DNA from 2 places in the Coprobacillus cateniformis genome. Region 1 is predicted to be linked to the other one. Evidence: predicted binding sites of a transcription regulator. Region 1 holds the regulator's gene; the other holds the start of a gene.
What was found. Region 1 encodes HrcA, which represses chaperone genes, less so after heat shock. Its sites were predicted from a motif close to TTTTAGCACTNNNNNNNNNNNAGTGCTAAAA; they were not measured.

Region 1 (16,777 bases):
CATTTTTTGGATTTGACCCAAGTTATCTTATCTATTTTGGTTATACCTGTGTTTCTTTATTCATAATTAAGCATTATAATGGAAAGCGTGGTAAACATATTAAATATTTTTCTTATGCATTCTACCCACTTCATTTACTCATATTATGTTTTCTCTATTATTATTTATAGAACAAAGTTGAAAAACTTTGTTTTTTACATACATATTCAAAAATGTGGAAAAATAAAATGATGAATAGTTTGATAATATGCTTATGATACAAACAACTATTTATCATATTTGAGAGAGGAGTTTGATATTCTATGAATTCAAATCAAAAAAATATCAAGCATATATGTTATTGTCTTATCATTGTATTTGCTTTGATTATTATGAACTTATCAACGATCTACGCAACTGAATTGACACCTAAAATAGAATTACTTAAACAATATCACTTTGAAAGTGTAGAAACGTCTTCATCAGTTACAATCCCCCACATAATAGGTCTCGATAATCCCCAAATAGAAGAAGAAATTAATCAACTCATCACACAATCAATACAACAATATTTAAATCAATTTAAAGAATCTAATAACACTTATACAAATATCAATGATCCATTAATAAAGAAATGGATTGTTGATATAAATTATCAAGTCTATTTTATTGATTCATCCCTTGCTTCTTTTTCTATAAATGCTACTCAAATCAAGGCATCTTCTTATCTTCAAAAAACTTTTTTTAATATAGACTTAAAAACTGCTAGGCAATTAACAGTTGAAGACTTCTTAGGTAAAAAATATAGCCAAATAATTCAAACAGAAATCCAGAAACAAATAAAAGAAAACAAGAAAAACTTAGAATACAGCTATTTCGATGATGTTATCCAAAATTTGAATATACAAAAAGAACAACCTTTTTATATCAATCAGCAAAATCAGGTGGTTGTAGTCTTTAATGAATTTGATATTGCTCCTGGATATATGGGAATGCCAGAATTTATTATCCCCACTTAAAAAGTGTATCATAAGCAAAAAATGACGTTGGTTATCCAGCGTCATTTTTATGTTCATTAATCCCATCATTTTCATGAATAACGTAGCCATTTTTATCAGTTTTGATATGTCTTCGCTTTAATACATTATGTATCCAACGTCCAAATAATGTATAGGCAAAAGCAGTTAATGGAACTGCCGTGATCATACCTACAAGACCAAAAAGGTCACCAAGTATAAATATTGATAACATAACCCATAACCCTGGTAATCCAACAGATTTCCCAACAATACGAGGATAGATCAAATTATCTTCAATCTGTGATAGAACTTGGAAGAAAACGATAAACCAAATCATTGTTACAAAATCCTGTGACATCACGAGGAAAGCTCCAATAATCATCGCTGATATTGGACCAAAAACAGGCACCAAACTAAAAACAGCTATAATCATTGCAATTAATTCTGGATAAGGAAAGCCAAAGAATATCATCCCAATATAATAAATTATTCCAATAATACATGCTTCTGTCAATTGACCTGTAATAAAATTTTTAAAAATAACGTTAGCTTGATGACCATAATCAAATAATGCCATTGCTCTTTCTTCTCTTAAGAAAACAATAAATACTTTTCTCAATTGGCTAAGTAACCTTTCTTTCCCACTTAAAATATATAATGAGAACATAAAAGCCATAAACCATACAAAGAAAGTTCCCGTAAAAGTGACTGCATTGTCTAATAAACCGTTTGCACTGCTTGCTAGAAAATTAATTACATTTTTAAAGATATCATTCCAAGGCATATTCACAATATTATCAATTTGAACAATATTTTCTACACGATAATCAATATTCAACCAAATAAAAACCTCATCAATACTTGTGACAATACCCTTTAACAGATTCCCCATATTTGATAATAATTGTGCAAGGCTTTCAATGACTTTAGGTAATATAAAACTAACAATCAGTATTAAGACAATCAGTGCAAATATAATCGTTAATGTAATCGCAATACCTCTTGCACCCCGATTAATAATCCCTCTATCGTGAGAATGTTTTTTTATCTTTTGTTCAATGAACATCATCGGAATATTTAAAATATATGCAAAAACAATTGCTATAATCAACGGTTGCAATAAATCCAATAGAAAAAGAAAAACTTTTTCAATAATTATAAGATGACTTGCTACTAAATAAAAAGTAATAGAAAGCATAGCAAGTATTAACCATGGTTTTATCTTATGAAATTCTTCTTTTGTCATCCAATTCTTCATCTTATCCCTCTATTCATATTTATATTATAATATATTTTTTTAATAGTTGATACAAAAAAGAGCCCTAAGGACTCTCATCTTACTTATTCTACTCCTAATATAAATGAATACACAGGTTGTTTTCCATCTACACATTCAAGTTCAGCATCAAAATGTTCTTCAACATAAGTTTCTGCTTCTGCAACTTCTTCAGCAGTTACGTCTTCACCATAAATTAATGTAATAATTTCTGAATCTTCATCAACCAATCCATTTAAAGTTTCCTTTAATGCATCAATCTTACTAGGTACACATGCCGTAATTTCTTTTTCACATAATGCCATATACTGATTAGCTTTAATATCAACACCATCAATATTTGTATCCTTAATTGCAAAAGTAACTTGACCAGTTTTGACATTAGCAATAGCATCATTCATTTCTGCAAGATTTTCTGTTAAAGAAACTTCTGGATTATACATAATACATGCAGATAATCCCTGAGGAATTGTTTTAGAAGGAATAACCTGAACATCAATTTCATCTTCTAAAATAATTGCAGCTTGCTGAGCAGTCATGACAATATTGGAATTGTTTGGTAATATAATCGCATGCTTTGCATTAACATCACGGATAGCTTGAACAATATCTTCTGCTGAAGGATTCATTGTTTGCCCGCCACTAACAACATAATCACAATGTAATTCTAAGAACATATCTTTAATTCCATCACCAGCAGCCACACTAATAATTGCTACTTCTTTTGCTTCTTTTTGTTGTGGAACAACAGGTGTTGCCTTACCAGCTGGAATATCAGCATTTGATTCAATAATAGAATTATGCTGTTCTTGCATATTCTCAATCTTTAACTTTACAAATTCTCCATATCTTTGAGCAGCATTTAAAGCATTCCCTGGTTTTAAAGTATGGACATGAACTTTCACTATATCATCATCTTGAACAACAACAATACTGTTTCCAGGTAATCTTTCTAATTCGCTCTTCAAGCTATCTTCTTTAAAGGCTTTCATTTTTGCTTCATCTAATCTTAAAATAAATTCAGTACAATAACCATAGCCTTCTTCTCCGTCAGATTCTACATCTGCCAAAGCTTCTTTCGCTGCTTCACCTTTGATTTCTACTCTTTCAATTTGTTCTCCAGCTAATGCTGCCATAAATCCTGTGAACACCAATAACAAACCAGCTCCACCACTATCTACAACACCAACTTCTTTTAAAACTGGTAAAAGTTCTGGTGTTCTTTCTAATGATTCTTCGGCTTCTTTCACAAAATATGAGAAGACATCTTCAATTTCCATATCATCTTTTGCATATTTCACAACAGCATCACTTGATTCTCTAATAACAGTTAAAATAGTTCCTTCAACTGGTCTCATAACTGCTTTATATGCAACCTTTGCACCATTTTGGAAGGCGTTTGCGAATTCAACAGCATTAACTTCTTTCTTTCCTTCAAAGGCCATAGAAACACCTCTAAAGATTTGTGATAAGATGACACCTGAATTCCCTCTTGCTCCCATCAACAATCCTTTAGATAATTTTTTAGCAACTTCATAAATATCATTAGAGTCAAGTTTTTCAATCTCACTTGCTCCAGCACTAAACGTTAAAGACATATTTGTTCCAGTATCCCCATCAGGAACAGGGAAAACATTTAATGCATCAATTTCAGGATGATTGTTATGCAACACAATCGCTCCAGTTACAACCATCTCTTTAAATAGACGACCATCTATAATCTTCATGACTTACCTCCAACCTAATCTATTACTCGAATGCTTTGTACAAAAACATTCACGGCTTCAATATCAACGTCTAAAGTCGTTTCTAATACATATTTGACTTTCTTTTGGACTTCATAAACAACTTCAGATATCTTTACCCCATAACCAACAATAATATATACATTTAAAATAATCCCAGTATCGCCATCTTCTACAACAATACCTTTAGAATAATTTTCTCTCCCCAATAAATCATAAAAGCCATCTTTCATAATTTTCTGGCTTGCCATTCCAACAACCCCATAGCATTCAGTAGCAGCCCCACCTGTTATACTTGCAACAACATCTAATGAAAGATTAATATCTCCTAAATCTGTAGTCTTTGTGATCATATCTCTTCCTCCGATCTTATTTTATACATATATACAGTATATATATTATATCTTATTTTTAAATCATTGACAAACATTTCACACATAATGCATACGAATTATACCCCAGTTAAAATCATATGTAAATGAAAAGCGTAAAAAAATGTTGAAATATTCGCACATTTCATATATGATAGATATGCAAATCAAGTCAATTGATTAAATACAGCACTTTTTTAATTCTTTCAAAAAAAGTAAAAAAAGTGTTTGCAATTTTTCTTTTTTAGTGATATTATATCAAAGTATGTGAAACATAAGTTGTAAAGGATGGTGAAGAAAATGGCTAGAAAATGTGAAGTTAGTGGTAAAGGACCAATGTCTGGTAATACTCGTTCTCATGCATTAAATGCATCAAGAAGAAAATGGAATGTAAACTTACAAAAAGCTACTATTTTAGTCAATGGTAAACCAAAAAAAGTAAAAATTTCAGCGAGAGAATTAAGAAGTCTTAGAAAAAGCGCTTAATAATAAAGATTGTATCCTCCGGGATACTTTTTTTATTTTTATTATATGAAACTTTATTTCATTTATTCGTATATTTTAATATGTTTTATGAAACCCATAACCTATCTCTCCTTCTGCTCTTTTCATATCCCTTATTTTTTTATACAATGAAGAGGAAATCATTAAAGGAGGACAAATAATGAAATTTCCAGAAGGTTTTTTATGGGGCGGAGCAGTTACTGCCCATCAAAGTGAAGGTGCATATACAGAAGGAGGAAAATCACCCGCTGTCTGTGATTTATTCCCTAAGCCTGAACATTCGGATTTTAAAGATGGTATTGATGCCTATCATCGTTATGATGAAGACTTTGCATTATTTGAAGAAATGGGATTTACAAGTTATCGCTTCTCAATTGACTGGTCACGTGTTATGCCAGATGGAGAACATTTTAGTGAAGAAGGCATGGCTTTTTATGATCGTTTTATCAATAGTATGATTGCTCATGGTATGGAACCAATGTGCTCATTATACCATTTTGAAATGCCCCAAGTCCTGATGAACGAATATAATGGATTTTATTCAAGAATTGTTGTTGATAAATTCATTACATATGCAAATAAGATGATTGAACGTTATGGTGATCGTGTTAAAAAATGGATATCTTTTAACGAACAAAATGGGATTGCTTTAGAAGGCCATAAAATTGCATATGGTGCCATTTGCCCAGAAGGTGTCAATGAGGAATCTTTTATCAATCAATTGATTCATAATTCCTTATATGCTCATGCTAAAGTTGTTGAAAAAGTTCATACAATAAAAGATGCTATAGTTTTAGGAATGGTTATTTATATTCCACATTATGCAGCAACTTGTCATCCACTAGATGAATTGGCAGCCAGAAAACAAATGAGCAAAACAAATGTCTTCTTAGATATGTTTGTTTATGGTGAATACTCATCATATTATTGGAGTCAAATGGTAAAAAATAATACATTGCCTGACATTCAGGAAGGTGATTTAGAAGTCATGAGAAAAAATACAGTAGATTGGCTTTCATTCAGTTATTACATGAGCGCGACTGCAAAGGATGGAAGTAGTGGTGTAAAAGCTGGTGGCAACTTACAAGTTGAACTCAATCCTTATTTAAAAGCATCTGAATGGGGATGGACAATTGACCCAATTGGTATAAGAATCGCTTTACGAGATTTATATGAAAAATACAGAATGCCAATCATGGTTGTAGAAAATGGTTTTGGTATGCGTGATATATTTGAAAATGGTACTGTGATTGATGATGAACGTATTTATTATATGAAAGATCATATTGAACAAATTGGTATTGCTATAGAAGAAGGGGTAGATTGTAGAGGGTATCTGATGTGGGGCCCTATTGATATTTTATCTTCACAAGGCGAAATGGGAAAACGTTATGGTATGATTTATGTCAATAGAGATGACAAAGATTTAAAAGATATGAAACGTTATAAGAAAAAATCATTCAACTGGTATCAAAAAGTTATTCATACAAACGCAAAAGACATTGAAATCGATTAACATTTTCCTTAAGCAGCACACATGTGCTGCTTTTATACTGTAAAGTTCCTTTGTCAATACACACTAAAAGTATTTTAAAACTTATTATTACCAAATGCATTGTAACAATGTCATTCATGGATTTCTCTCATTTATTTGCAGATATTATAACTCTTTTATTTCTCCCATGTTCTTGGTCTCAATAAATTCTTTGGTATCTTTGTATAACGATTGCCATGACATCCATTCAACTGAATTTGTGTTAAAAATAAACTTTGACTCAAATCTGCATTTTCAACTTTAGCATCTCTCAAATCAGTTCCTAAAAACACATAATTACAACAATCCTTTCCACGAAAATCTTCACCTATCATTATTCTCATACTCAAATCGTGAGTGTATTGCTGACATATTTCTTTTAATCGTTGGCTTACTTTTTGATGATACTTATCTAAATCAACCGTTGAATTATTCAAAACATTCTCTCTCACTTTTAAATTCTCGAGAATTAACTGTTCTAATTGAAAATTCGGATGAATATGATAAGCATCAATGAGATAACTAAGCATCTGTTGGAGTTGAACAACTTTCTGAAAAACTCCAAATATAACCATAGCATTTTCACTACTACGCCATGAAGGCAACTTTTGTGAAACGATTTGTCCTGCTCCAAAGCAATCATAAATCATACATCCCTTCATCTTCATTTCTTTTAGTGAATTGTAAATATGACACTGATTATTATCTAATAAATGATTGCATGGGTTCCCTGCTAATTTATCTTCTGGAAAACCATCTATTTTAGAAAAATATAAGGCCACACAACATAATCCATGGCATTCATGACATTGAATCTTCAAATTCTCCTGTAATCGTTCAATATTTAGTTTCATAGTAGACCTCCTTTGTTTCATTATAATGAAACAAAAGAAAAAGTACAATATCATAATTGTACTTACTTTAACGAAAATTCATGTGCTGGTTGATCATATTTTCTTCCCATAATCATTTTTGCTGTTAAATCCGTATTATTATAAAGAATAGACCATTGTGTTGCGCTCTCTTCTCCTCTTTCATTTTTATGTATATTAGAAGATGCTGCTTTTAAAATATCCATTCCTGCCTGTTCATCTTTTAAAATCCCTTTATTTTGATCTAAGATTGTCTTCATCTTTTCATAACGATCTTGTCCATGTCCAAAGTCATAATCTCCAGGTGTTAACAAGAAGTTCGTTGCCATTTGGTAAGACTTATCATCTTTAACCAGACTTATCTCGTTATTAATATATTCAACAACAACACTTTTCCCATTTGCATCAGCAATTTGGAAATGATAAGCACTTTTGGCAGAAGAATGCATATCATATTGTTTTAAAAATTCAATTGCTTCATCAACCGTTGAAGCTTTATCCAAAACCAATCTCACAGCAGTTGTTGTTGTAATATCAATTTTATCTGTCTGCTGGTTAGTTGCTTCATCAGGTATTAACAAGACTCCAATTGATAAACCTTTCTCATTTAAGCCATCTAATGGCGCATAAGGTGCAGCCAAGGTAATAATTTGCTTTGTTAACGAATCAGGTTGCTTATCTTCATTAAACCCTAAAAACCCTAAATTAACAGTCGACATAGATGCATACCCATTATCAGGTTGCGTCTTCACAAATAATGCTGGTGAATAAGTTAAATCAAAATTTCTGCCAAAAATTCTATCTCCATCTTGCGTCTCAGCATTAAATGTAGAGCAACCCAAATTAGGAATAGAGAATTCAACAGGTAATCCCTTTAATAATTTTTTGACAACAAAATCAACCAATTCAGCATCATTACTTGCTCCAGTTTTTAAAAAGTCATCAAATCCATAATCGCCATCATATTCCATAGTATACAATGTATAATCATCTATTTTTTCTAATGACATTAAAGATGAAATTTCATGTCTAAACACTATATAAAAAACACTTCCAGCAACAATCACTATAACCAATATAGTCAATAAGGTTCTTTTTAATATTTTCTTCCAGTTCATACTTTCCCTCCAAATTTCCAACTTGTTGTATTATAACAAAGATTATCACAATGTCAATATACTTTAAAAAATTTAATTAAATATTTTAAAGTAAAAAAGATAGTGCTGAAGGGCACTATCTTTTTTACTTCTTAAATCCTTTTTTGAATTGCTCAAAAATGGAATCTTTTTTAGCATTCTTTCTTAACTTAGTATACAAATCTTTCTCATCTCTAGAAAGTTTAGTTGGAATCTTAACATCAATTTTAACAAACTGATCTCCATAATTATCACTACGTAAATCCTTAACACCTTTTCCCTTAAGACGTAAAGTTGTTCCAGGTTGGGTACCTTCAGGCACCTTGAGTGTAACATCACCATAAACAGTTGGAACATCAACATCACATCCTAAAGTTGCATCTACTGCCGAAATTGGAATTGTTATATAAATGTTCTTACCATCACGTTGAAAATGCTGATGTGGTCTTACATAAATTTCTACATAAAGATCTCCATTTTGTCCACCATTGGCACCTCTATGTCCTTTACCTTGAACACGTAACTGTTGATGTGTATTAATACCAGCAGGTATATTTAGTTCAACAGTAATATTTTTATTGATATATCCTTTACCCTTACAATGATCACATTTTTCTTTAACAACTTTACCAGTTCCATTACAATCAGGGCAAGTTGTTTGGTTCACAAATGTACCAAATGGTGAACGTTGTTGTGTACGGATTGTTCCAGTACCACCACAACGTGAACACGTTTGAACATCATCAGGTGACTTTGCTCCACTTCCATGACAATGCGAACACTGTTCATCAAAATTAATTTTAATCTCTGTTTTCTTACCTTTGATTGCATCCATGAAGTCAATCTCTAATTGAACAAAACGATCTTCCCCACGCATTGGACCTGTCTTTCTTTGACGCTGTCCTCCACCACCAAAGAATGAACCAAAAATATCTCCTAAGTCAACATCTTCAAAGCCACCAAATCCACCGAATCCGCCAGCTCCTCCAAATCCTCCTGATTGATCAAATGCCGCATGACCATAACGATCATATGCAGCTTTTTTATTATCATCTGATAAAACATCATACGCTTCTTGTACTTCTTTAAATTTATCTTCTGCACCAGGATCCTTGTTAACATCAGGGTGATATTTCTTAGCCATTTTTCGATATGCACGTTTGATTTCATCTGCACTGGCACTTTTAGAAACACCAAGCACCTCATAATAATCTCTTTTATCAGCCATATTCTCACCTCTTGACTAGATAAAACCAAGGCAAAGCCTTGGCTTTATACTATCCTAATTTTTTTCTGTAAAGTCTGCATCGACAACATCATCATTATTTGATGCTGTTTGTGTATCACCTGTCGGATTAGCTCCTTGACCTTGTTGATATTGATATGCTGCCATTTGTTGTGCAACTTGTTCTAATTCAGTCATCTTAGTTTCAAGTGTAGCCATATCATTATCATCTAAAGCTTTCTTTAATTCATCTCTTAAAGCAGTTGCTTGTGTTTTTTGATTTTCATCAATCTTATCACCTTGTTCAGCTAATGCTTTATCAATTTCATTAATCATTTGTTCTGCTTTATTTCTTGTTTCAATATCTTTACGTTTTTGTTCATCTTCAGCCTTATTAGCTTCAGCCTCTTTTACCATTCTATCAATTTCTTCATCACTTAATCCAGTTGAATTTTGAATTGTAATAGATTGTTCTTTTTGTGATTTCATATCTTTCGCTTTAACATTAACAATACCATTAACATCAATACTGAATGTAACCTCAATTTGTGGAACACCTCTTGGAGCTGGTTCAATACCATCTAATTTAAATAAACCTAATTGTTTATTATCTTTAGCCATAGATCTTTCACCTTGTAATACATTGATATCAACAGCTGGCTGATTATCTGCAGCAGTAGAGAAAATTTGTGATTTTGTTGTTGGAATTGTTGTATTTCTTTCAATTAATACAGTCATAACTCCACCCATAGTTTCAATACCTAATGATAATGGTGTAACATCTAATAAAACGATATCTTTAACATCACCAGTAATAACTCCACCTTGAATAGCTGCACCCATAGATACAACTTCATCAGGATTCACTGATTTGTTAGGTTCTTTTCCAAGTAATCTTTTCACTGATTCTTGTACAGCAATAATACGAGTAGATCCACCTACCAATAAAACTTGATCAATTTCACTTGGAGAAATACCAGCATCACTTAATGCTTGTTTCACTGGTCCTTCAGTACGAACAACCAAATCTTTAGTTAATTCATCAAATTTAGCTCTTGTTAATGTTAATTCTAAATGCAATGGACCTGCTGCACCAGCAGAGATAAATGGTAATGAAATTTGTGTTTGCATAACTCCTGATAAATCTTTTTTCGCTTTTTCAGCAGCTTCTTTAACACGTTGCATTGCCATTTTATCAGCACTCAAATCAACACCTTGATCCTTTTTAAATTCAGCAACAATCCAGTTCATAACTTTTTCATCAAAGTCATCTCCACCTAAACGGTTATCTCCAGCTGTCGCTAATACTTCAAACATACCATCTGCCAAATCAAGGATTGAAACGTCAAATGTTCCTCCTCCTAAGTCATATACCAATACTTTTTGTTCAGTATCTAATTTATCAACACCAAATGCTAAAGCAGCAGCAGTAGGTTCGTTAATGATACGTTCAACATCTAGTCCCGCAATTTTACCAGCATCTTTTGTAGCTTGTCTTTGTGCATCATTGAAATATGCTGGTACAGTAATAACTGCTTTTGTAACTGTTTCACCCAAATATGCTTCTGCAGTTGCTTTTAAGTTTTGTAAAATCATTGCAGAGATTTCTTGAGGTGTATATTCTTTACCATTTACATTTTCTTTATAATTTGTACCCATATGTCTTTTTACAGACATAACTGTATCTTTATTAGTAACAGCTTGACGTTTTGCAGCTTCACCAACAACGATTTCTCCATTTTTGAATGCAACAACTGATGCAGTTGTTCTTAATCCTTCAGGATTTGCAATAACTTTTGCTTCTCCATTTTCCATCACACTTACGCATGAGTTTGTAGTACCTAAATCAATACCAATAATTTTGTTTCCCATAATATAAATCCTCCTTATAACTATTCATTAACTTTAACTAAAGATGCACGAATAACGCGATCTTTCAATTTATAACCTTTTTGAAGTTCTTCCACAACGATATTTGAATCAAAATTTTCATCGTTGGTTGTCATCACAGCCTGATGGAAATTTGGATCAAATTCCTTACCTTGAGCTTCAATCGCTTCAACACCATTCTTTTCAAGAATAGCCATTAACTGATCAAAAATCATTTGATACCCTTTTAAGAATGTTTGAATTTCTTCACTCGGTTCCTGAACATTCAAAGAACGTTCAAAATTGTCAACTACAGGAAGTAATTCTTCAATAAAATCTTGCATCATAAATTTCATAGAGTTTTGATGTTCTTTTTCTAACCTTCTCTTTGAGTTTTCCATATCTGCAAAAACTTTATAATAATCCGTCTTCCATGTATTCACTTCTTCTTCAAGCTTTGCAACTTTATCCTCAAGTGAATCAGTTGCTGTTTCTTCAACAACTTCTGTTTCTTCTTGCTTTACTTCTTCATCAACTTTTTTTTCTTTCTTTTCCTTTGCCATACTTTCACCTCTATTCATCATCTTCATCATTGCTTAGCAAAACTGTTTCTAAACTTTTAGAAATATACTCAACCAAAGAAACAACTTTTTCATAAGGCATACGTGTTGGCCCTATAACCGATATTGATCCTTTGGATTCATTGCCTGTTTTAAACGATGCACTGATGACAGAGACATCACTTAAATCTTCAATGGGTGATTCACTTCCAATCCTTACACTTACACCCTCTTCAATAGCAATAGGTTCTAAACTTTTCCATGACTGTGAATTCTCAAAAGCAGAGACCAGCTGTCTAAGTTTATTCACATCATTATATTCAGGTTGATACAACATATTTTCTTTACCCGAGAAATAAACATTACTATTGGCGAATTTCATAAATGATTCTAAAAACGCATTGAATAAAACTTCATGTTCTTTAATTCGAGCACTCAATATTGGCCGCACATCTCTTTCCAAGCGATAAGCCACTTGATTAATTGGTGTTCCATCCAACAAATCATTCATAACATTCACACAACTTGTTAAATCTTCTAAATAAGCATTATTCTTAACTTTAAAAATACGATTTTCAACATGCCCTTTGTCTGTTACAATAATTGCTGTCACACTATGCTCTGTCAAAGGAACAAGTGTAATATTTTGCAATCGTTCATAATCAGAATTAGGACCTAAAGCTACTGTAGTCAAATGAGTAAGTTCACTTAAAATTTGACAACTTTCCTGAATAATCTCATTTAAAGAGCGATGCCGGTCACCAAGAATCATAGCAACTTGATTTTTGACATCGTCATCAACATTAGGCTGCATTAATGTATTGACATAAAAGCGATACCCTTGTGTTGAGGGCACACGTCCTGATGACGTATGTGTTTTTTCTAAATATCCATTTTCTTCAAGAAATGACATTTCATTACGAATTGTCGCACTTGAATAAGGAAGCATATACTTTGTCATAAGTGTTTTTGAACCAACTGGTTCAGCTGTTTCAACAAACTCTTCAACAATACACTTGAATATAAGCAATTGTCGTGCACTCAGCATATCACAACCTCCTTTTAGCACTCCTTTTATCTTTGTGCTAATTTTATTATACTCATGTTTTTAGCACTGTCAACACTTTTGTGCTAAAAAACAAAAATAACTGAATTCAATTCAGTTATCAACTCTGCACTCCCCTTTATATAAACAAAAGAGATCAATACATATATGAATATCAACAGGATGTTTCTTAAATACGTTTTCCTTAGTTCTTTTTGTTGTTTCATAAAATAAGTAAAAATATCTTGTAGCATCCTTTTCAGTTCTAAAAACAAAATCCTGCTAAACCTAAACCACACAATGAGAACATTAACAATCATCGAACGGATCATTTCGAACCAATCGTATAGTTGAGTTTTTCCTATAATAGTTCTTATTTTTTACTAAATACACATAGATAAAAACTAGCAACTAACACATATAAACAACAAAACAGGAATATATATAATATATAACAATCATGCAGAAAACAAATCTAAACAAGCTAATATAAGTTTAAAATATTTGAATGTTCTCATAAAAAAGTATCCTCCTTATAATTATTAATATATGAGGGATAAATCCCCCATATATTAATAAAATACTCTATGTTTATCTAAATATAATACAGCCACTCCAACTCCTAATACTGCTGCACACATAAACGCTACACCACCAATATATAACGCAGCGTTAGCGATTGCAGGTCCAAATAATGCAACACCTTTCCAATAAGCAATAGTAGCTAAAGATTTCATAAAACCAGCTGTGATACCACATTGATATGATGCGATTTTTCTAATGGCACTACTTCTATTCCATAATCCCTTTAAATTCCTTGCTAATGTAGCACTACCACCTTTCCCATTTTCTTCAACATCTAACTCTAAAAACTCTTTATCTTCAATAAAAAGATACATATCAGACTTTCTTAGAAATAAAGCCTGATTATATATATATCCTGCATCATATACAAAAAAGTAAAAAGCTCTTTTTTTTCATTTGATCAGAGTTTCTCAATAGGTCATCTAATGTCTTTATAAATTCATCAACTTCTTCCTTCACCTTTGGTATCCCCATTACAATCAGTGGAACAAAATGACTTTATAATATTTTTAAATAGATATCCTTTCGACAAACATCTTTTCGATAATCAATCTTGATAAAATAAATAAGCATCCCTTGAACAAATAGAAAAACAAGCAATGTACCTAGATTTAAGACTTCATTTTCTAAAAAACGCATGACTGTTGACCATAGAATAGTCATTTCAACTATCCATAAATAGACCTTAATGACCTTAAAATTAAAAACTTTAATAAAAGTATAAATAAGCAAAAACATGCTATAGTCATTGCACCACCAAAATAACTCATCATCACCTTCACTCTCACCTCTTATTCACTATACATTTATAATCCCTATTTGTAAAATCAACAGTACAAAGAGCAATTATCTTGATATCTTTATTGACTTACTATTTTATGAAGATTTAAAGTGATCAAATATTAATAAATACAATAATTAAGACTATGCCAATAACTGTTCCCAAGCGCAAAGAAGTAAATAACAATTTTTTCGTTTATTGTCAATGTTTTAAAAATCAATCAGATTCATTTTTTACCATAAATAAAAATCCCAATAGCAACAACAATAGAAATAATATTATAAATCAAATAGTATCATCTTGAAAAGGAATCACTTATCTTGAACCTAAAAGTAGCAATGCTAATATATATGTAAACCAATCACTAAATTTCATTTTCCCCTCTCATAAGAACAACATTTAATAAATAAATTATATATGATAATAATTCCGATAGAAATCAAGTAAAAATATTCAAAATCATTTATAATTTATATTTAATTATATAGTACATAGTTCCTGATACAACAATATCAAAACAGATCATTCCAACTTGAAGTACAAGAGGCATACTATCAAAAAAAAGATGGTAACGCCAGGAATCCAGTAACTATTAACAAAACAAATAAAATACATATAATAGCTATTTTAAGTTTTTCCAATTTATTAGACTCCATTCTTTTACTTATAATTTCCATACTCCATAACAATTATCCTATAATCATGTATCGTGTTTCTCCCATATTTTAATTATCACAGAACTGATAGAAGACCGTTTTATACTCCCATTATCATTCCACAGAAATCACTAAGTTCCTGTGCTCCAAGCCATCTACATGTATATTTTTTTATCATATTTTTTATTGTACTACTCAAAATATTTTTAATAGATTAGCCCCCATACAAATCATAAATTGCAAAGACAACAATATTCACATGATTTAAAAAGACAACATCTAAATACAGTATTCCACCTTCTTCAATTTCTACGTAATTTAATATAAATCAGAAAGCAATGTTATAGTACATTGTTATAGTACATTGTTATAGTACATTGCCTTGCAATATTGTAATTTTTAAAATCCAAACGAAATTGATGAATAGTCCCAATCGTAAGAGTATCACAAAAATTAAGTTGAAAAGCCTCATTCATTATAGATACAAGATAGAATCCCATAAAACGCTCGTTAAGAATCATTAGACTATTATTAGTCATTTACTTATGCAGATATATTTATCAATATTATATTCCTTATCAGTATCATAAACAGAAGAATCAATCTGATAAACATATCTGATGTTATTCTTGGTCTAAATTTAAGTGGTTTTGAGACAGCAAATTCTAAAATCTTTTAATAACATAGATTCATTAAATTGAGTTATATTTTTTGATAAATCTAACTAAATATTCTAAAAGCATTTATAGCCAACTGATTAAATCAATAATATATACAATCCATTTCCTTATTTTAGAATCACAAACACCCAGATAGAAAGTAACTCCTATCGAATAACAAACAAAAAATATTATGGATCCCAACCAAATAGCTCCATTACATAACTCAGAATTTAAAAGAATAGCAATAATACCTAATATTGATAAAACATCTGTAATTATCAACAAATTAATAACTAACTTCTTATTAACAAACTTCTGGTTTTTCATCAGCATCTTCCTTTCATTTTTATTTATTTTATCGAAAAATATTCCTATAAATTTTCCTTCTTATTTGTATACTGGATGTACCATTTATATAATTTTTCAATTCATTAATTCTCGTATTATATAAATCAATAATTTGAAAATTCCAATTATCTTCTTCACAAAACAAATTCAACATTGACAATATTTTTATTTTATTGCTTTCTCTATTCAAACAAATTCTTAAGTCTATATAATCAAATATCAAATCTAAACATTCTATTTCTATTGATTGACCATATTTCAAAATAATGAGTTCTATTATATTATCTAATTTAAATAAATATTCACTTAAATAATTTTTATTCAAAACAATCATTAATTTTAAGCAGTTCAACATTTCATTTGGTTTATTAATAACATCATCAATATTCTTTTCTAGATAACTAATATGCCAACTGATTAATTCTAAATTGACAACACTAGTGAAAAGAAGTTCATTAAAAAAATATTTACTATGAGTGTCTTTAAAACTATTAAGAAAATTAATTGTAACTTTATATAAAATATATGAAAACAATAAAAATAGAAACAAATATAACTGCCAGTATATTCCAATCGCAAATAAAGTGAAAGCCAATAAAAAAATATATAT
Region 2 (16,777 bases), 430 kb from region 1:
ATGATGAATATGCAGGAAAACATGAAAATTCTTTAGGAAAAACAGAGTGCTGGTATGTATTGCAGGCTGATGAAGGAACAAAAATGGTTATGGGACATCATGCCAAAACAAAAGAAGAATTTGTAAAAGCAATTGAAAATGATGACTATGATCATTTATTGAATTCTTTTGAAATTCATAAAGGGGATTTCTTCTATATTCCAACAGGAACAATTCATGCTATCTGCAGTGGTTCTCTTATTTATGAAGCACAGCAATCATCAGATATTACATATCGTGTTTATGATTATCATAGAAAAGATAAAGATGGAAATGAAAGACAGCTTCATGTTCAACAATCAATTGATGTGACAAGTGTTCCATCTCTTCATTCATCTAATACTCTATTTACAAATTCACATTTAGATAATGGTTCTAAAACACGCTATGTAGATAGTGAATTCTTTGTAGTGGATTGTTATAGGTTGACTGGAGAAAATACGATTTTAAATGATAAACCTTTCCAAATGGTTAGTATTCTTGAAGGAGAAGGAATAATGGATGGTCAAGCTGTTAAGAAAGGTGATCATTTTATTGTATGCAGTGATCAAAACGAGGTTGTTTATGATGGTGTTATGACTATCATGATAACAACATTATAAACAAGCAGATTTTTAATCTGCTTTTCTTTATAGATGGAAATAGGAGGGAAAATATGGATCAAAAAGAAAATGCATTGCAATGTATGATTGAATGGTTAAGTCACGAAAATGAATTGGGGAAAGCACCTAGTCAAATTCAAATTGCTGGTGAGTTTGACTTACATAATTTACATTACTATATTTTTAAGTTTAAAAAATCTCGATTCTCATCATGGCTTGTAGGGGTATGTGGTGGTTATCATGAAGATGAAATTGGTCATTGTGGTCATATTTTTAGCGAATATGAAAATTATCATGAAGATACTGCACAACAAAAATGTATCAATATGATTGAACAAATTAGAGAATATTGGATGAATGCAGCGAATGAAAGTGATGAATTAAAAGAGCGTACATTGTTTGTTCATTTTGTTTTATTAAAAGACTCAAATGTAAATCTTAAAGATGTTTTTCATTATCTCAAAGAAAATTGCCATATAGAGTGTAATCAAATTGAAGAGAGCAAAGGAAATGTTTATGTTGCGAATGTCAAAGAATCAATGATATCTGTTTCTATTATGGAAACTCCAGTTCCTGAAGGAGAGGCAGAATATTATGCACAAGGCTGCTATATGTGGGAAGATGCTGTTGAGCAAGTCAAGGAACATAAAGCACATATTATTGTCACGACAAGTGGGCATGGTATTGATACAAGAGAGGCTATGTTATTGCAATCACAACTTATTGATGCTTGTTTCAATTTTGAACAGTCTATTGCGGTTTATGGTGATGAGATGGTTTGGCCTAAGCATATTTATCGTGATATTATGAATGATTATTATCAAGATGAATCATTACCTGTTATGTTATGGGTTTATTTAGGAATTGTTACAAATCAAGAAGGAAATCACATTTATACAATCGGATTAAAGAATTTTGGACATTATGAAATAGAAACATTGCCAACAACCATACAGCTTTCAGAACTTCATGAATTCATGTTTAATGTCATTTGTTATATAATTGAGCAAAGGGCTGAATTACATCAAGGAGAAACGATTGGTGTCAGTGCTACACAAAAATGTCAAATTACTTTAAGTCAAGGAATTTTTTTGGATGAAAAAACTCTCAAGATTGAAGTTGTTGATATTGAATAAAGTTTTATATTCTAAATGTAATGATAGGGTAAAGATGTTTTTATAATCTGAAGAAATTATTTATTCTTCAGATTTTTTGGATAATTATAATCAAAGTAAAAAAGGCTATAGACTTTTCAATTTATATGATTTGTGTCATAATAAGAAACGTGAAAAGGGGAGAAAAAGCATGTCAGATATATATCAAGACGCATTAAGAATGCATGAAAAAACAAAAGGAAAACTAGAAATTCAATTAAAGGTACCGTTAAACGAAAGTCATGATTTATCATTAGCATACACACCTGGAGTTGCTCAACCATGTCGTGAAATTGCTAAGGATAAAGAAGCTGTTTATAAATATACATGGAAGCACAACAGTGTTGCTGTTGTAAGTGATGGAACAGCTGTTTTGGGATTGGGTGATATTGGTCCAGAAGCAGCATTGCCAGTTATGGAAGGAAAATCAATATTATTTAAAAAATTTGGTGATATTGATGCAGTTCCAATCTGTTTAGATACTAAAGATCCAAAGGAAATTATTCAGATTGTTAAAGCAATGGCACCAACATTTGGTGGCATCAATTTAGAGGATATTAGTGCACCACGCTGTGTTGAGATAGAACGTACATTAATTAACGAATTAGATATTCCTGTTTTCCATGATGATCAACATGGAACAGCTATCGTTGTCACTGCTGGTTTATTAAATGCTTTAAAAGTTGTTCATAAAGATATTCAAGATATAACTGTTGTTGTGAGTGGAACAGGGGCAGCTGGAAGTTCTATTATTAAAATGATTCATTCTCTAGGAGTAAAAGAAATCTATGGTTTTAATATTCATGGTATTGTTACAAAAGAAGATTATGCTCAATATGATTTTTTAACACAGGAATTAACTGAAATTACAAATTCTCAGGCAAAGCGTATGACAATGGCTGAAGCACTTAAAGAGGCTGATGTTTTTATTGGTGTTTCTGCACCAGGTTTATTAACGCAAGAGATGGTTAAAGATATGAAAAAAGACCCTATTGTATTTGCAATGGCCAATCCAGAGCCTGAAATCAAGTATGATGATGCAATTGCAGCGGGTGTTGCAGTTATGGGAACTGGTCGTTCAGATTTCCCAAATCAAATTAATAATGTATTGGCCTTTCCTGGATTATTTAAAGGAGCATTAGATGTAACAGCACGTAAGATTACTGAAGGTATGAAAATGGCTGCTGCAAGAGGTTTGGCATCACTTGTCAGTGAAGAGGAACTTTCTCCAACATATGTTATTCCTCGTGCATTAGATCCACGTGTTGCTAAAGTTGTAGCAAAAGCAGTGTCTCAAAAAGCACAAGAAGAAGGTGTTTCAAGAATATAGATACACATGTATCTTCTTTAGATTTATTTGAGAAAGGAGGCTATTATGAGAACAGAATGGTCAAAAGCTGGATATAAACTAAGATTAGCGCAAAAGCAAGATGCTGAACCATATTTTAGGAATAATTTCAATCCTTTGGATTCAGAAACAGCTAGGTTGACAGGTAGCCAAAAACATTTTGAATTGGATAAAGTTATTTCATTTTTTTATCAATGCCTGGATGCTAGTGATCGATATGATTTTATGATTATTTCTCCTGAAGGTAAAATTATTGGTGAAAGTGTTATTAATGAAATTGATAATGATTTAAGAAGTGCTAATTTTCGTATATGTTTATTTCATCCGACTGATTATGGAAAAGGGATTGGAACATGGGCTCTGGAAAAAACAAGAGATTTTGCTTTTCAAGAACTGCATCTGCATCGTTTAGAATTAAATGTCTTTTCGTTTAATGTGAGAGCCATTAAAGCATATAAACATGCTGGATTTCGTCAAGAGGGCATATTAAAAGATGCTATTAAAGATGGTGATAAGTATGCTGATAATATTCTAATGGCTATATTAGAAGATGAATGGAAGTCTTGTAAATAGGAAAGATATGTAAAAATTTATCCTTTTTCTTTATAAATTATTATCATTGTCAGTGACGTTTATCTTTATTCTGTTATCTCTATGTCGTTTCATTTGATTGCTATTGCACTATGTAGCATTTAACTGTTTTTTTGATATTCAAAAGAGTATATTGAAAAAAGAAGTCCTCTAAACTATGAGAACTTCTTTTTCACTTGTGTTTTTGAGATCAAAATATTAGTACATTCCTGGAGCACCTATTGGAACTGGAGCAGGATTGTCTTCTTTAATAGGGGCAACACCAGCTTCTGTTGTAATGAATAATGCAGATATACTTGCGGCATTTAATAAAGCGCTACGTGTTACCTTTGTTGGGTCAATAATACCTTTATCAAACATTGCAACCCATTCACCATCTTTTGCATCAAAGCCTTGACCTTCAGGAGACTTCATTTGTTTTTCAACGATTTCATCACTATTATAGCCAGCATTTTCAGCAATTTGACTCATTGGGGCAAGCAATGCATCTAAAACAACCTTAATACCTTTTTGTTTATCAATATCTTTATCTTTTAATTGATCTTTTAAAGCAACATAAGCATTAACTAATGTCACACCGCCACCCATAACAATTCCTTCACTGACAGCAGCTTTTGTTGCATTTAATGCATCTTCGATTCTTAATTTCTTTTCTTTTAATTCTGATTCAGTTGCACCACCGACTTTGATAATAGCAACACCATTACTTAATTTACCTAATCTTTCAGCATAATTTTTCTTATCATATTCACTTTTTGAATTATTCATTTGTTGAGTAATTTCATGAACACGTTGATCAATTGCATCTTTTTCACCAGCGCCACCAATCATAGTTGAGTGATCTTTAGTAATATGAACTTTTTTAGCTGATCCTAATTCATCCATTTGCATATCTTTTAAATTCATATTTAAATCTTTACTATAGAATTTTGCATTTGTTAATATTGCAATATCTTGTAAGATTTCTTTTTGATTATCACCAAAACCTGGTGCTTTTGTTGCAACAACATTAAATGTTCCTCTTAATTTATTAACAACTAATGTAGAAATGACTTCTTGTTCGAAATCATCAGCAATTAACAATAAAGATTTATTGGCTTGCATAACTTGTTCAAGAATTGGTAGAATTTCTTGGATTGTATTGATTTTTTGATCAGTAACCATAATCATTGGATTGTCTAAATCAACAGTCATTTTTTCTCGATCTGACACCATATATGGAGATACATAACCTTTATCATATTGCATACCTTCAGCAACTTCTAATTCAGTATCAAAACTGTTTGATTCATCAACACTGATGACCCCATCTCTACCGACTTTTTCCATCGCCTGTGCAATAATTTTACCAATCTCTTGATCACCAGCTGAAATTGTTGCAACACTTTCAATATCATTGCTTGTTTCTACAATATGAGATTTATCTAAAATATATTTAGCAACTTCCTTGCTTGCATAATCAATACCTTCACGCATTAAAACAGGATTAGCACCTTTTTCAACGGCTTTTAATCCATTTTGAATCATACTTTGGGCTAGAATAGTCGCAGTTGTTGTACCATCTCCAGCAACATCATTTGTCTTATTGGCAACTTCATAGACAAGTTTAGCACCCATATTTTCAAAAGTATCTTCTAGTTCTATTTCTTTAGCTATACTAACTCCATCATTTGTAATGAGTGGTGAACCATATCCCTTATCTAAAACAACATTTCGTCCTTTTGGACCAATTGTAACTTTCACAGCATCAGCCAAAGTATTGACACCTTTTAACATTGCATCTCTAACATCTTTAGAAAAACGAATCTCTTTACTCATGATTAATTCCTCCTATTCAACAATCGCTAAAATATCTTCTTCTTCTAAAATCATATATTCAGTTTCTTCATCTTTAAATTTTGTTCCTGAATATTCCTTGAAAATAACAGTCATTCCTTCTTTTAAATGGTCGTCACATTTTGGACCAACAGCAACAACTGTTGCTTGATTGCTTGCCTGTTCCTTTGGATTGGTGAGAATAATCCCACTTGCAGTTTGCTTTTCAGCTTGCTCCTTTTTTAAAATAACATAGTCATGTAATGGCTTTAACATTTTTATTCCTCCTTTTTATGCTTAGCACTCATAACTATAGATTGCTAACACAAATAATTATAAACTTAAATGTGAATTGAATATGAACTTTTTGGCACTAGTTATAAGAAAGTGCTAAATACCTATCATTTTATCTATATTTTATGTATAATAAAAAAGAAGGTGAGATAATGAAGACAAGGCAAGAAATCATTACATATTGTTTAACATATCAAAATGTATATGAAGATTATCCATTCTCTGATACGAATTGGACATGTATGAGACATCACGAAAATCATAAAATATTTGCGTGGATATTTGAAAGAAATGGAAGTATTTGGGTGAATGTGAAGGGAACAAAAGGGTGGTTAGATTTTTTTAGAGAAAAATATAAATCTGTTGTTCCAGGTTATCATTTAAGTAAAGAACATTGGAATTCAATTATTCTAGATGGTACAGTTGATCCAAAAGATATTGAGATAATGATTCAAGAAAGCTATGATATAACTTTAGTTAAACGAAAAAGAAAATAATTTTGGAATAACGTTTGATTCTGTTATAATGTTAACGATGGAGGAAGAAGTATGGCAAAAAAAGATAAACGTTTTATAAGTATCTATGAACAAAGTTCATTTGCGACTGCAACGGAAATCCTCGTCGATAAAGAAACTGGTATTCATTATCTTTACCATTCAAGTGGGAATTCTGGAGGATTAACAATTCTTGTAGATCGTGAAGGAAAACCTATGATAACAACTGTTTTTCCAAAAGATGAGTAAAAAGGAGCGAATAAGATGAAAGCAATATTTAATCATTGTAATATTAATGTTACTAATTTAGAAAAGAGTATTCATTTTTATAAAGAAGCATTAGGCTTAGAAGTTATTCGAGAAAAAGAAGCAAGTGATGGCAGTTTTAAACTTGTTTATTTAAGTGATGGTGTTTCACCATTTCAATTAGAATTAACATGGTTAAAGGATCATCCTCAAAGTTATGAACTTGGAGAGAATGAAAGCCATATTTGTTTTACAGTTGATAACTATGAAGAAGCTCATGCATTACATCAGAGAATGAATTGTATTTGTTATGAAAATGAGGCTATGGGATTATATTTTATTAATGATCCAGATGATTACTGGTTTGAGATTATTAGAGAGAAATCATAGAAAATATGATTTTCTCTTTTTTTGTTGACAATATCGTTAAACGATAATAGACTGAAGATGAGGAACATATCGTTAGACGATATGAAGGAGTTGATTGTATGCCTAGGGTTCAATTGAAAACATTAACAGAACAAATGTATTATGTTTTATTAGCATTAAAAAAAGAAAGATATGGTGTTGAAATTTCACAATATATCGAAAAATTAACACATGGAAGAATTATTCTTGGTCCAGGAACATTATATGCAATTCTTTCAAAGTTTGAAGCTGAAAAATGGATACATGAAAAGAAGACAGAAGGGCGCAAGAGAAGTTATATTATGACAGATAAAGGTCGTATAATGTTAGAAAAAGAATATCAGCATCTCCTTGAAATGATTGAAGATACAAAGAAGAGTGAGGAGGATATTGATGAATCATGAATTAAAATATAATAAATTTCATTACTTTGAAAAGCAACAATTAGAGGATTATATAAATGAGATGGCTAAGAATGGTAAATATTTAACAAAAATTCATTCTCAATATCTTGTTTTCAAAACTGAACCTGTTCATGAGATCTATTATTATGTAGATGTTTATAGTAAAAAAGATGGATTCATAAATATTCCTCAAAAGGAAGAATACTTTGAATATTTTCAGAAAAATGGTTATCAATTACTGGATTACTGTGAGCCATTCTCTATTTTTACTTCCACACAGGCTAGGCCAATTCATACAGATGAAAAGGTCGAAAAAGATGTTATTTCTAAAACTTCACATCGTCATTTTATTTATGATTTTTTCATGTCTGCTTGTGGGCTATTTTTGTTTTGGGCATATTTCTCATTAGATGTTCTCAGTATTTCAAATGACTATTGGATAATGAGTATTCTTTTTTGGTTATTTATATTTCTTAATGTCTTTATAGCTAATATTTATCCTTTTGTGAAATATAAATTGACTAAGAAAGTGAATTATACATATATCCATATATTAAAACGTTCTTATTATACTTCCATACTTATTGCTTGTCTTTTCTCATTAATTGCTGTTATCCTTGCAAAAATGCCATATATAACTTATGAAATTATCATTATTATTTATATTATTGTTGGAGTTGTTGGCAGTTGCTTTATTAATAAAACTGAAAATATTTGGTTTGCCTTGAAAATCCCATTGACATTGTTTTGTTTAGCAGGTCTTATTTCAATTTCTTATTTTATATCTGGAACTGCTTATCCAAAAGTCAATTTGCCAATAGCAGCTGAAAAACCATACATCATCTTTCAGCAATCAAGTTTAGCATGCTATGTTAATTATGAGGTGGCTGATGGTAATCAGCTGATGTATTTTGAAAGTTACAGTGAGGGACTCTATCCGATTGTATTGAAAAATCTCCTTTCTTATAGTCATTATACAAAAACGACTGATAGAGGATATGACCTTTATTTCATAAGTGAGGACAATGTTCTTGTTTGTAGGGATAATCGTATTTTAAGAGGAAATCATCAATTGTTAAATACAGAGACAAAGAAGTATCTAGAATTTGGATGGTAAAAGAAAAGATCTCTAATGAGATCTAGATTTCAAATGTTTCATCTTGATGATGTATATCTATGATTTGAGCATGATATGGATTATCAAGTTTTTCTTTTTTTAACTGATCACTAATTGTATAATCACCAAAATAATGAATAGGGAAAATATATCGAACTTGGACATGATTTAAAAAATATTGTAAACCGAGCAGATAACTTTCTTCCTGTCTTTTGTCTACAACAACAAAAGCAATATCAAGAGGCTGACAGATAGTGTTTATTTCCTGCTGATATGTGCTGCGTTGGTAATCGTTATCTTGATTGGGTTCGCCTTCCCAGTGCCACCAATTTAAATCTCCAGCAAAATAAATAGTTTTATTTTCAACTTCTACAATAAAAGCACATCCTTCATCAGTAGATAACAAAGTTTTGACTTTTATATCATCAAAATGATATGTTTGGTGAACATCAACATAATTTCCATCGTATTTATGTCTTAAATCATTTGAGAGAATATAGGTGATTTTTGGATGTTTAAGTTTAAATATTTGCGGATTATAATGATCAAAATGTCTATGAGAAACAAAGATATAAAGTGGTTTTTCTTGATTGAGTTTTAAATCTCCTTGATAATAATCAAAGAGAAGGCTATGATGTTCTAATTCAATGAGACATCCACTATGATAGAGATGTGTAACTAGCATACAAAAAAAGATAACATGCAATGCATGTTATTCTTCTCCATCATCATAATTAGAAACATTATGGAAGATTTGATCGACATCATCACAATCATCTAATAAATCCATTAATCTTTCAAATAACATCATATCATCACCTTCAAGTTCCACATAATCTTGTGGAGTTGTTGTGATTTCATCAACATCAAATTCGACATCAGGTTTTGCTTCTTCAATTGCAGTTTTGATTTTATATAAATCAGTTGGTTCACCAGTGATTTTGATACGTCCATCATCTAACGTTACAATATCTTTAGCATCAACTTCTGCCATAATTAAAGCATCTAATACAGCTTCTTCATCCATACCATTAAAAATAACAGTACTTTCAACATCATATAAATAAGCAACTGATCCTTCAGCTCCTAATTTAGATTTAGATTTTGTAAATGCTGGACGAACTTGAGAAATAGTACGATTAATATTATCTGTTAAACATTTGACGATAATTGTTGAGTTGTTAGGACCAAAACCTTCAAATTGTATTGGTTCATAATCTTCAGTAACACCACTCTTGACTTTATCGATAGCTCGTTTAATAACATCAGCAGGGACTTGCTCCTTTTTTGCTTTTTCAATTAAACGTCTTAATGATAGATTTGCATCAGGTTCAGGACCACCAGCTTTTGCAGCTAAATAAATTTCTTTTCCATAACGAGAATAAACTTTTGCTTTTTTTGCTGCAGTCTTTGCCATTGCGACTTTACGGACTTCGTGCGCTCTACCCATTGAATGATTCCTCCTTTAAAATTACTTTTGTATTATAAACATTTTTTCACTATTTTTCAATAAAAAATGGTATAATCCTTATATTTCGTATAAAATAGGTGAAGAGGTGACAATTGTGAAGAAAATTATCATTATTGGAGCAGGGGCTTCAGGTGTTTATTTATCTATATTATTAAAACAGAAATTAGAATATCAATGTGAAATCATTGTTTTAGAACAAAATGCATCACCACTGAAAAAATTATTAGCAACTGGAAATGGAAGATGTAATCTCTCAAATAAAGACATGTCCGTTGATTATTTTAGTACTGATCAAAAAGATTATGTCCAAGATATTATTGATCAATTTGATATGTTAAAACAAATGAATGAACTAGGTTTGTATTGTGTCTATCAAGGTAATTTATTATATCCTAAAAGTGAACAGGCATTATCAGTAAAACAAGTGATGATGAATTGTGCAAATGAATTAGGGGTTTCCTTTTTTTATAATCAGGAAGTTATCAGCATTGAACAAAGTAAACGTTATCTAGTCCATACAACACATCAGACATATCAGGCTGATTATGTTATATTTGCTATGGGGAGTGAAGCAGGAAAACTCTCGGGTGTAAATAATTCTCGCTATGATATTTTGAAAAAATTAAAATTAGATGTTGTGAAGAGTACACCTTCATTAGTTCAAATGACGACATTACCAGTTATTAAAGAATGGAAAGGTGTTCGAGTGAAAGGAACATTTTCATTGTTGGAAAATAATCAATGTATTCATAAAGAAAAAGGGGAATTATTGTTTACTGATTATGGAGTCAGTGGTATTGCAGTCATGCAACTTTCTGCTTTTTATCAGGAAAATCATCAATATGAGCTTTCAATTGATTTTTTTGATGATCAAGATGTAAAGAAATTGCATGAATATGTTGAACTTAGAATGAATAAGGGCTATAATCATTTCTACGATGGATTACTTCATAATAAGATTTCTACATATTTTGCAAGAAGAAATCTTACTTCAACACTTGAAATAGTCAAACTATTTAAGGATTTTCGTCTTCAAGTGACAGGAATCAGATCGTATGAGACAGCACAGGTTATGAAGGGCGGTTTATCACTTCTGGAAGTCAATCATGATTTACAGATTGAAAAATATCCACATCTGTATGCTGTTGGAGAAATATTAAATGTAGCAGGGCTATGTGGTGGATATAATTTGCATTTTGCATTTGCAAGTGCATATCGTGTAGCTCAGGCAATAGAAAGGGAATTCCATGCTAAGAATAAATAATGTGAAAGTCGCATTGGGTAAAAATAATTATGCAAAAATTCTTTCACAAGTCTTAAATATGCGTGAAAAAGAAATGAAGAATGTCCGTCTTGTTAAACAATCAGTAGATGCAAGAAGGCAGCGAGTTCATTTGATTTGTAGTTTTGAATTTGAAGTTGATGATGAAGAAACTGTTTTGAGACAACATCAACAAGTGCAAAGAGTGAAACCATATCAATATGAGTATTTACCACGCAATGATCACAAGGTTGTTGTTGTAGGAAGTGGACCCGCTGGCATTTTTTGTGCTTATGTATTGTCACAGGTAGGGCAAGCAGTAACAGTTATAGAAAGAGGGCAGCCTGTTGAACAAAGGGTTAAAGACGTTGATGCTTTGTTAAAATGTGGACAACTTAATTCTCAAAGTAATATTGCATTTGGTGAGGGTGGAGCTGGGACTTTTTCAGATGGTAAATTAACGACTGGAATTAAAAATAAAAGGTTACAATATATATTAGAAACATTTGTTAAACATGGCGCACCTCAAGATATTTTATATCTGTCTAAGCCTCATATCGGAACAGATTATTTACGACGTGTGTTAATAAACATGCGTCAAGAGATGGAATTAAAAGGGGTAAAGTTTCTATTTGATACTCAATTTGTTGATTTTGAGATTAAAGATGATAAAAAGTATGTCAAAGCTATCCACCAGCAAAAAGAAGTTCTCATTGAGGCTGATGATCTTGTTTTGGCAATTGGCCATAGTGCTAGAGATACATATGAAATGCTCTACAATAAAGGTTTGTTAATGGAGCAGAAAGCTTTTGCAGTTGGAGTGCGTATTGAGCAGTCACAAGAATCTATTAATCGTATTCAATACAAAGATAGTGCAACATCTCCTTATTTAAAAGCTGCACCATATAAATTGGCTGTTACAACAAAAGAAAAAAGAGGTGTTTATACATTTTGTATGTGTCCAGGTGGCTATGTTGTGCCTTCCATGCACGAAGAGAAAACGTTGTGTGTAAATGGTATGAGTTATTATGCACGAGATGGTGTCAATGCAAATAGCGCAATATTGGTTAATGTAAAGACGGAAGACTTTGAAAGTGAACATCCACTTGCAGGAATTGCTTTCCAGCGTCAATTAGAAAAGGCTGCATTTGAAATGGGAGGTCACAATTATTGTGCTCCTGTTCAATTGGTACAGGACTATTTAGAAAATAGAATTTCAACTCAGCTTGGAACTGTTAAGCCAAGTTATCAAATTGGCTATGTTTTTAGTAATTTGAATCTTCTTTTTCCTGATTTTATTAATCGCAACTTAAAAGAGGGACTCATATTGATGAATCAGAAAATGCCTGGTTTTATAGATGAAAATACATTAATTACTGGAGTTGAAGCACGTAGTAGTGCGCCAGTAAGGTTGTTGAGAAATGAATATTATGAATCATGTTTTGCTGGCATCTACCCAATTGGAGAGGGTGCTGGTTATGCAGGTGGTATTATGTCGGCCGCAGTTGATGGAATCATGTGTGCAGAAATGATTTTGAGGGAGGATAAAAATGGAAGCTGTTGATATTCATAAAGATAAGAAGAAGAAATCTTTCTCACCAACGAGAAGAATTGCTTTTAGTTTCTTTATGGTTATTTTGATTGGTTCAATTCTTTTATGTTTTTCTTTTTCTAATAATGGAACAGTTATTCCATATTTGGATCACTTATTTATAGCAACTTCTGCAACTTGTGTGACAGGGCTTGTACCAATTGTTGTATCAGAACAATATTCTTTGATTGGTCAATTGATTATATTAGCACTTATACAAATTGGTGGTCTTGGCTTTTTAACTTTACTAAATATGATGTTAGTTGCATTTAAAAAGAAATTATCTTATACAAATAAGTTAATTATGCAAGAAGCTTTAAATCAGAGTTCAATGCGAGCAATTGCTATATATATCAAAAGAGTTATTAAGTATACTGCAGTTATAGAATTAACAGGAGCACTTCTTTTGAGTTTCGTTTTTATTCCACAATTCGGTTTTGCAAAAGGAATATATTATTCGATTTTTCATGCGATTTCTGCTTTTTGTAATGCTGGTTTTGATATTCTTGGCAGCCAATCATTGATTGGTTATCAAGGAAATGTTTTGGTCAATCTTGTCATTGCTGGATTAATCATTTCTGGAGGACTTGGATTTATTGTTTGGGTTGATTTGAGAACATCTTGGCATAAATATAAAGAGAACTTTAAAGTTTTTCAATTAAAAAGATATATATCTGCTTTATCAGTTCATACAAAGATTGTTTTAATTATGACAACCTTCTTAATTGTGTCTGGAATGATGATTATTCTTGCTTTAGAATTTGATAATCCTGCAACCTTAGGACCATTAGATTGGCCACAAAAAGTTCTAGCTAGCTTCTTCCAGTCAACGACTTTGAGAACTGCTGGCTTTGCAACTGTTGATATGGCAAGTTTACATGTTTCTACCAAATTATTAATGTCAATGTTTATGTTTATCGGTGGATCACCTGCTGGAACAGCTGGTGGTATTAAAACTGTAACAGTTGCTATTATGTTATTATATATTTTCGCGTTGATTAAAGGGAGCGATACTGTGAAGGTGATGAAGCGTTCAATTGCTGATCAGGTAGTTAAGCGTTCTTTAACAATTGCTATGGTCAGTTTCTTTATAACGATAAGTGGTTTGTTTGTACTTTCAATTACAGAAGAGGCATTGCCATTTATTGATTTAACATTTGAAGCTTTCTCAGCATTTGCAACTGTTGGGTTATCAGCAAGTATAACACCACTATTGACAAGTGTTGGTAAAGTCATCATAATTATATTGATGTATATAGGTCGTATAGGGCCAATTACAATGGTTTTGATGTTTGCTAAACGTTATAGTCAGATGAAAGGAAAAGACATCTCATATCCTCAAAGTGATGTCTTAATAGGTTAGTATTATGCAAAGTAAACAATATGTTGTTTTAGGTTTAGGTGTTTTCGGTTCTACAATTACAAAAACATTATCACAATTTGGTTGTGAAGTTTTAGCAATTGATAAAGATCCAGAATGTGTACAAAGAGTTTCGGAGTTTGCCACAAAGGCTGTAATTGGGGATATTACAGATCGTCAGTTTTTAATTGACTTGGGTGTTGAAGAATTTGATGTTGGTGTTGTTGCGATTGGAAATCATCTTGAGGAAAGTCTTTTAGGTGTATTGAACTTAAAGGAAATAGGTGTTCCTCATATTATTGCCAAAGCAAAAAATAAGCAATTTAAAGTCGTATTAGAAAAAATCGGTGCTGATCGTGTTGTACGCCCTGAAAAGGAAATGGGTGAAAGAGTTGCTAGATCAATGTTGAGAAAGAATATTACTGATCTTGTGGAAATTGATGAAAGCTATAGTATTGTCGAAATGAAGGTTCCACTTGCCTGGGTTGGGCATTCTTTAAATGGTCTTGACTTAAGAAAAAATTACGGTATTAATATTCTAGGATTAAGAGATATGAAAACACATAAGTTACTGTTATCAATTGATCCAAGTTATTTAATTCAAAATGAAGACCATTTCCTAATGATTGCTGAAACTGATAAAATAGAGAAATTTGATTATTTAGTTGAAAAATAATAGAAATGAATGATTGGGAATATGAAAAGATGGATATGTTGCTTCGCAACTGGATAATCCATCTTTTTTTATAACTGTCTATTTTCTAAAATAATTTCATCTTTTGTTTTCATATCATAGAAATGAATATCTTTGGTCTCGGTATCAAATAAAGCATAGGTGTTTTGCCTTGGGTAACTTCTGCCCAATGCTAAACTTCCAGGATTGATAATTATACAGTCCTTGGTTTTTTGAAAATATGGAATATGGGTATGACCAAAGCAAATGACATCAGCAGGATAATCATTTAATAATTCTAATAATGAATCTGGTTGATATGCATAGTTTTTAATATGCCCATGAGTTATAGTAAAACGAACATGGTCAATTGTAAAACTTAATATTCGTGGCAGATTGACATAATCATTATTTCCTTTGCAAATATAGAAGTTGTCAAATTCATCAGGCTGATATCCAGGATAAATATCGCCACAATGAATAATCGTGCTACAGTGTGGAAATTGTTTAAAAAATTGATGAAGTTCATTCTTTCGTAAATAGTGTGAATCTGAAATAATTAATATTTGACTCATATTCAACCTCCATATGTTTTTTTATTTCAAAATGTGTTACTATAATTATATTAACAGATACAGCAAAGGAAGGTAAGAAAAATGTGTGCTTTGATAGAATTTAAAAATATTATAAAAAGCTATACAATGGGTGATATAACGATTAATGCTAGTGATGGTGTTAATTTTGAAGTCAATAAAGGGGAGTTTGTTGTTATTGTTGGGGCCTCAGGAGCAGGGAAAACGACTATTTTAAATTTACTTGGAGGGATGGATTCGCCAACCAGTGGTTCTATTTTGGTTGATGGTGAAAACATTGCTTTATATGATGAAAAAAAACTTACAGAATACCGTCGTAATGATATAGGTTTTGTTTTTCAGTTTTATAATCTTGTACAAAATTTAACAGCATTAGAAAATGTTGAGTTGGCTACACAAATTTGCCAAAATCCTTTAGATGCAAGGAATGTCTTAGAAAGGGTTGGACTTGATAGCCGTTTGTCTAACTTCCCTGCACAACTCTCTGGTGGGGAACAGCAGCGTGTAGCGATTGCAAGAGCCATTGCTAAAAATCCCAAACTGTTATTATGTGATGAACCAACAGGAGCGTTGGATTATCAGACTGGAAAAGCTATCTTAGGATTATTGCGTGAGATGTGTGAAACATATCAGATGACAGTGGTTGTTATTACTCACAATTCTGCTTTGGCACCAATGGCAGACCGTGTGATTCATTTGAGAAATGGAAAGGTTTATAGTGTTGAGATGAATCAAAATCCTCAACCAATAGAGCAAATCGAATGGTAAAGCAAAAGAAAACAGCGTATTGGAAAAATTTATGGAAATCTATTTTTAAGTCCAAAGCTAGATTTCTTTCAATTTTTTCTATTGTATTTCTAGGTGCCGCCTTTTTTGCAGGGTTAAGAAATACACCAGGGACCATGATGAAGACAATGGATGCTTATTTAGATGAGTATCGTTTTTGTGATTTAACATATTTATCAACTTTGGGCTTTAGTCAAGATGATATAAATGAAGTTAAAGATTTAAAAGGCATATCTCGTATTGAATATGGATATCAATTTGATGCATTAACGATGATGAACAATAAATTGTCAGGTGTCAAAGTTTATACGAGTGAAACGTATAATGATGAGATGCTGAATCAGCCTATCTTAAATGATGGAAAATATCCTAGCAAAAGTGATGAATGTTTAATTGATGTAGAAATTGCTAAAGCAGGAACGCAAATTGGTGATAAAATTGAAATCTCTAATGATCAAGGGAAAAAGACTTTTGAAGTGGTCGGAATTGTGAAGGATGTAAGATATGTTGCAAAGACAGATCGTGGAACA

Region 2: GQF29_RS17690 (GroES family chaperonin) is a predicted target of HrcA. The motif match lies at 5,915-5,945, and genes of this name have one in related genera.

Annotation. Positions count from the first base shown of each region.
Region 1 covers NZ_WSNW01000001.1:3,123,529-3,140,305, reverse strand. Annotated here, with positions in the region: gene GQF29_RS15475 (TraX family protein) at 1-170, shown strand, start outside; gene GQF29_RS15470 (DUF3298 and DUF4163 domain-containing protein) at 303-998, shown strand; gene GQF29_RS15465 (AI-2E family transporter) at 1,030-2,256, opposite strand; gene GQF29_RS15460 (DAK2 domain-containing protein) at 2,340-4,001, opposite strand; gene GQF29_RS15455 (Asp23/Gls24 family envelope stress response protein) at 4,016-4,372, opposite strand; gene rpmB (50S ribosomal protein L28) at 4,691-4,876, shown strand; gene GQF29_RS15445 (glycoside hydrolase family 1 protein) at 5,055-6,410, shown strand; gene GQF29_RS15440 (hypothetical protein) at 6,566-7,282, opposite strand; gene GQF29_RS15435 (C45 family autoproteolytic acyltransferase/hydrolase) at 7,345-8,418, opposite strand; gene dnaJ (molecular chaperone DnaJ) at 8,543-9,664, opposite strand; gene dnaK (molecular chaperone DnaK) at 9,719-11,533, opposite strand; gene grpE (nucleotide exchange factor GrpE) at 11,554-12,093, opposite strand; gene hrcA (heat-inducible transcriptional repressor HrcA) at 12,104-13,138, opposite strand; gene GQF29_RS15410 (hypothetical protein) at 13,708-14,034, opposite strand; gene GQF29_RS15405 (hypothetical protein) at 14,219-14,383, opposite strand; gene GQF29_RS15400 (hypothetical protein) at 15,901-16,146, opposite strand; gene GQF29_RS15395 (hypothetical protein) at 16,175-16,777, opposite strand, start outside.
Region 2 covers NZ_WSNW01000001.1:3,551,356-3,568,132, reverse strand. Annotated here, with positions in the region: gene GQF29_RS17715 (type I phosphomannose isomerase catalytic subunit) at 1-641, shown strand, start outside; gene GQF29_RS17710 (DUF4261 domain-containing protein) at 695-1,777, shown strand; gene GQF29_RS17705 (NAD(P)-dependent malic enzyme) at 1,947-3,125, shown strand; gene GQF29_RS17700 (GNAT family N-acetyltransferase) at 3,171-3,716, shown strand; gene groL (chaperonin GroEL) at 3,933-5,552, opposite strand; gene GQF29_RS17690 (GroES family chaperonin) at 5,565-5,825, opposite strand; gene GQF29_RS17685 (MmcQ/YjbR family DNA-binding protein) at 5,996-6,340, shown strand; gene GQF29_RS17680 (DUF6440 family protein) at 6,392-6,586, shown strand; gene GQF29_RS17675 (VOC family protein) at 6,602-6,973, shown strand; gene GQF29_RS17670 (PadR family transcriptional regulator) at 7,072-7,395, shown strand; gene GQF29_RS17665 (DUF2812 domain-containing protein) at 7,385-8,512, shown strand; gene GQF29_RS17660 (MBL fold metallo-hydrolase) at 8,535-9,218, opposite strand; gene GQF29_RS17655 (YebC/PmpR family DNA-binding transcriptional regulator) at 9,225-9,962, opposite strand; gene GQF29_RS17650 (aminoacetone oxidase family FAD-binding enzyme) at 10,078-11,247, shown strand; gene GQF29_RS17645 (NAD(P)/FAD-dependent oxidoreductase) at 11,231-12,808, shown strand; gene GQF29_RS17640 (TrkH family potassium uptake protein) at 12,795-14,198, shown strand; gene GQF29_RS17635 (potassium channel family protein) at 14,203-14,871, shown strand; gene GQF29_RS17630 (metallophosphoesterase family protein) at 14,940-15,443, opposite strand; gene GQF29_RS17625 (ABC transporter ATP-binding protein) at 15,525-16,229, shown strand; gene GQF29_RS17620 (FtsX-like permease family protein) at 16,364-16,777, shown strand, end outside.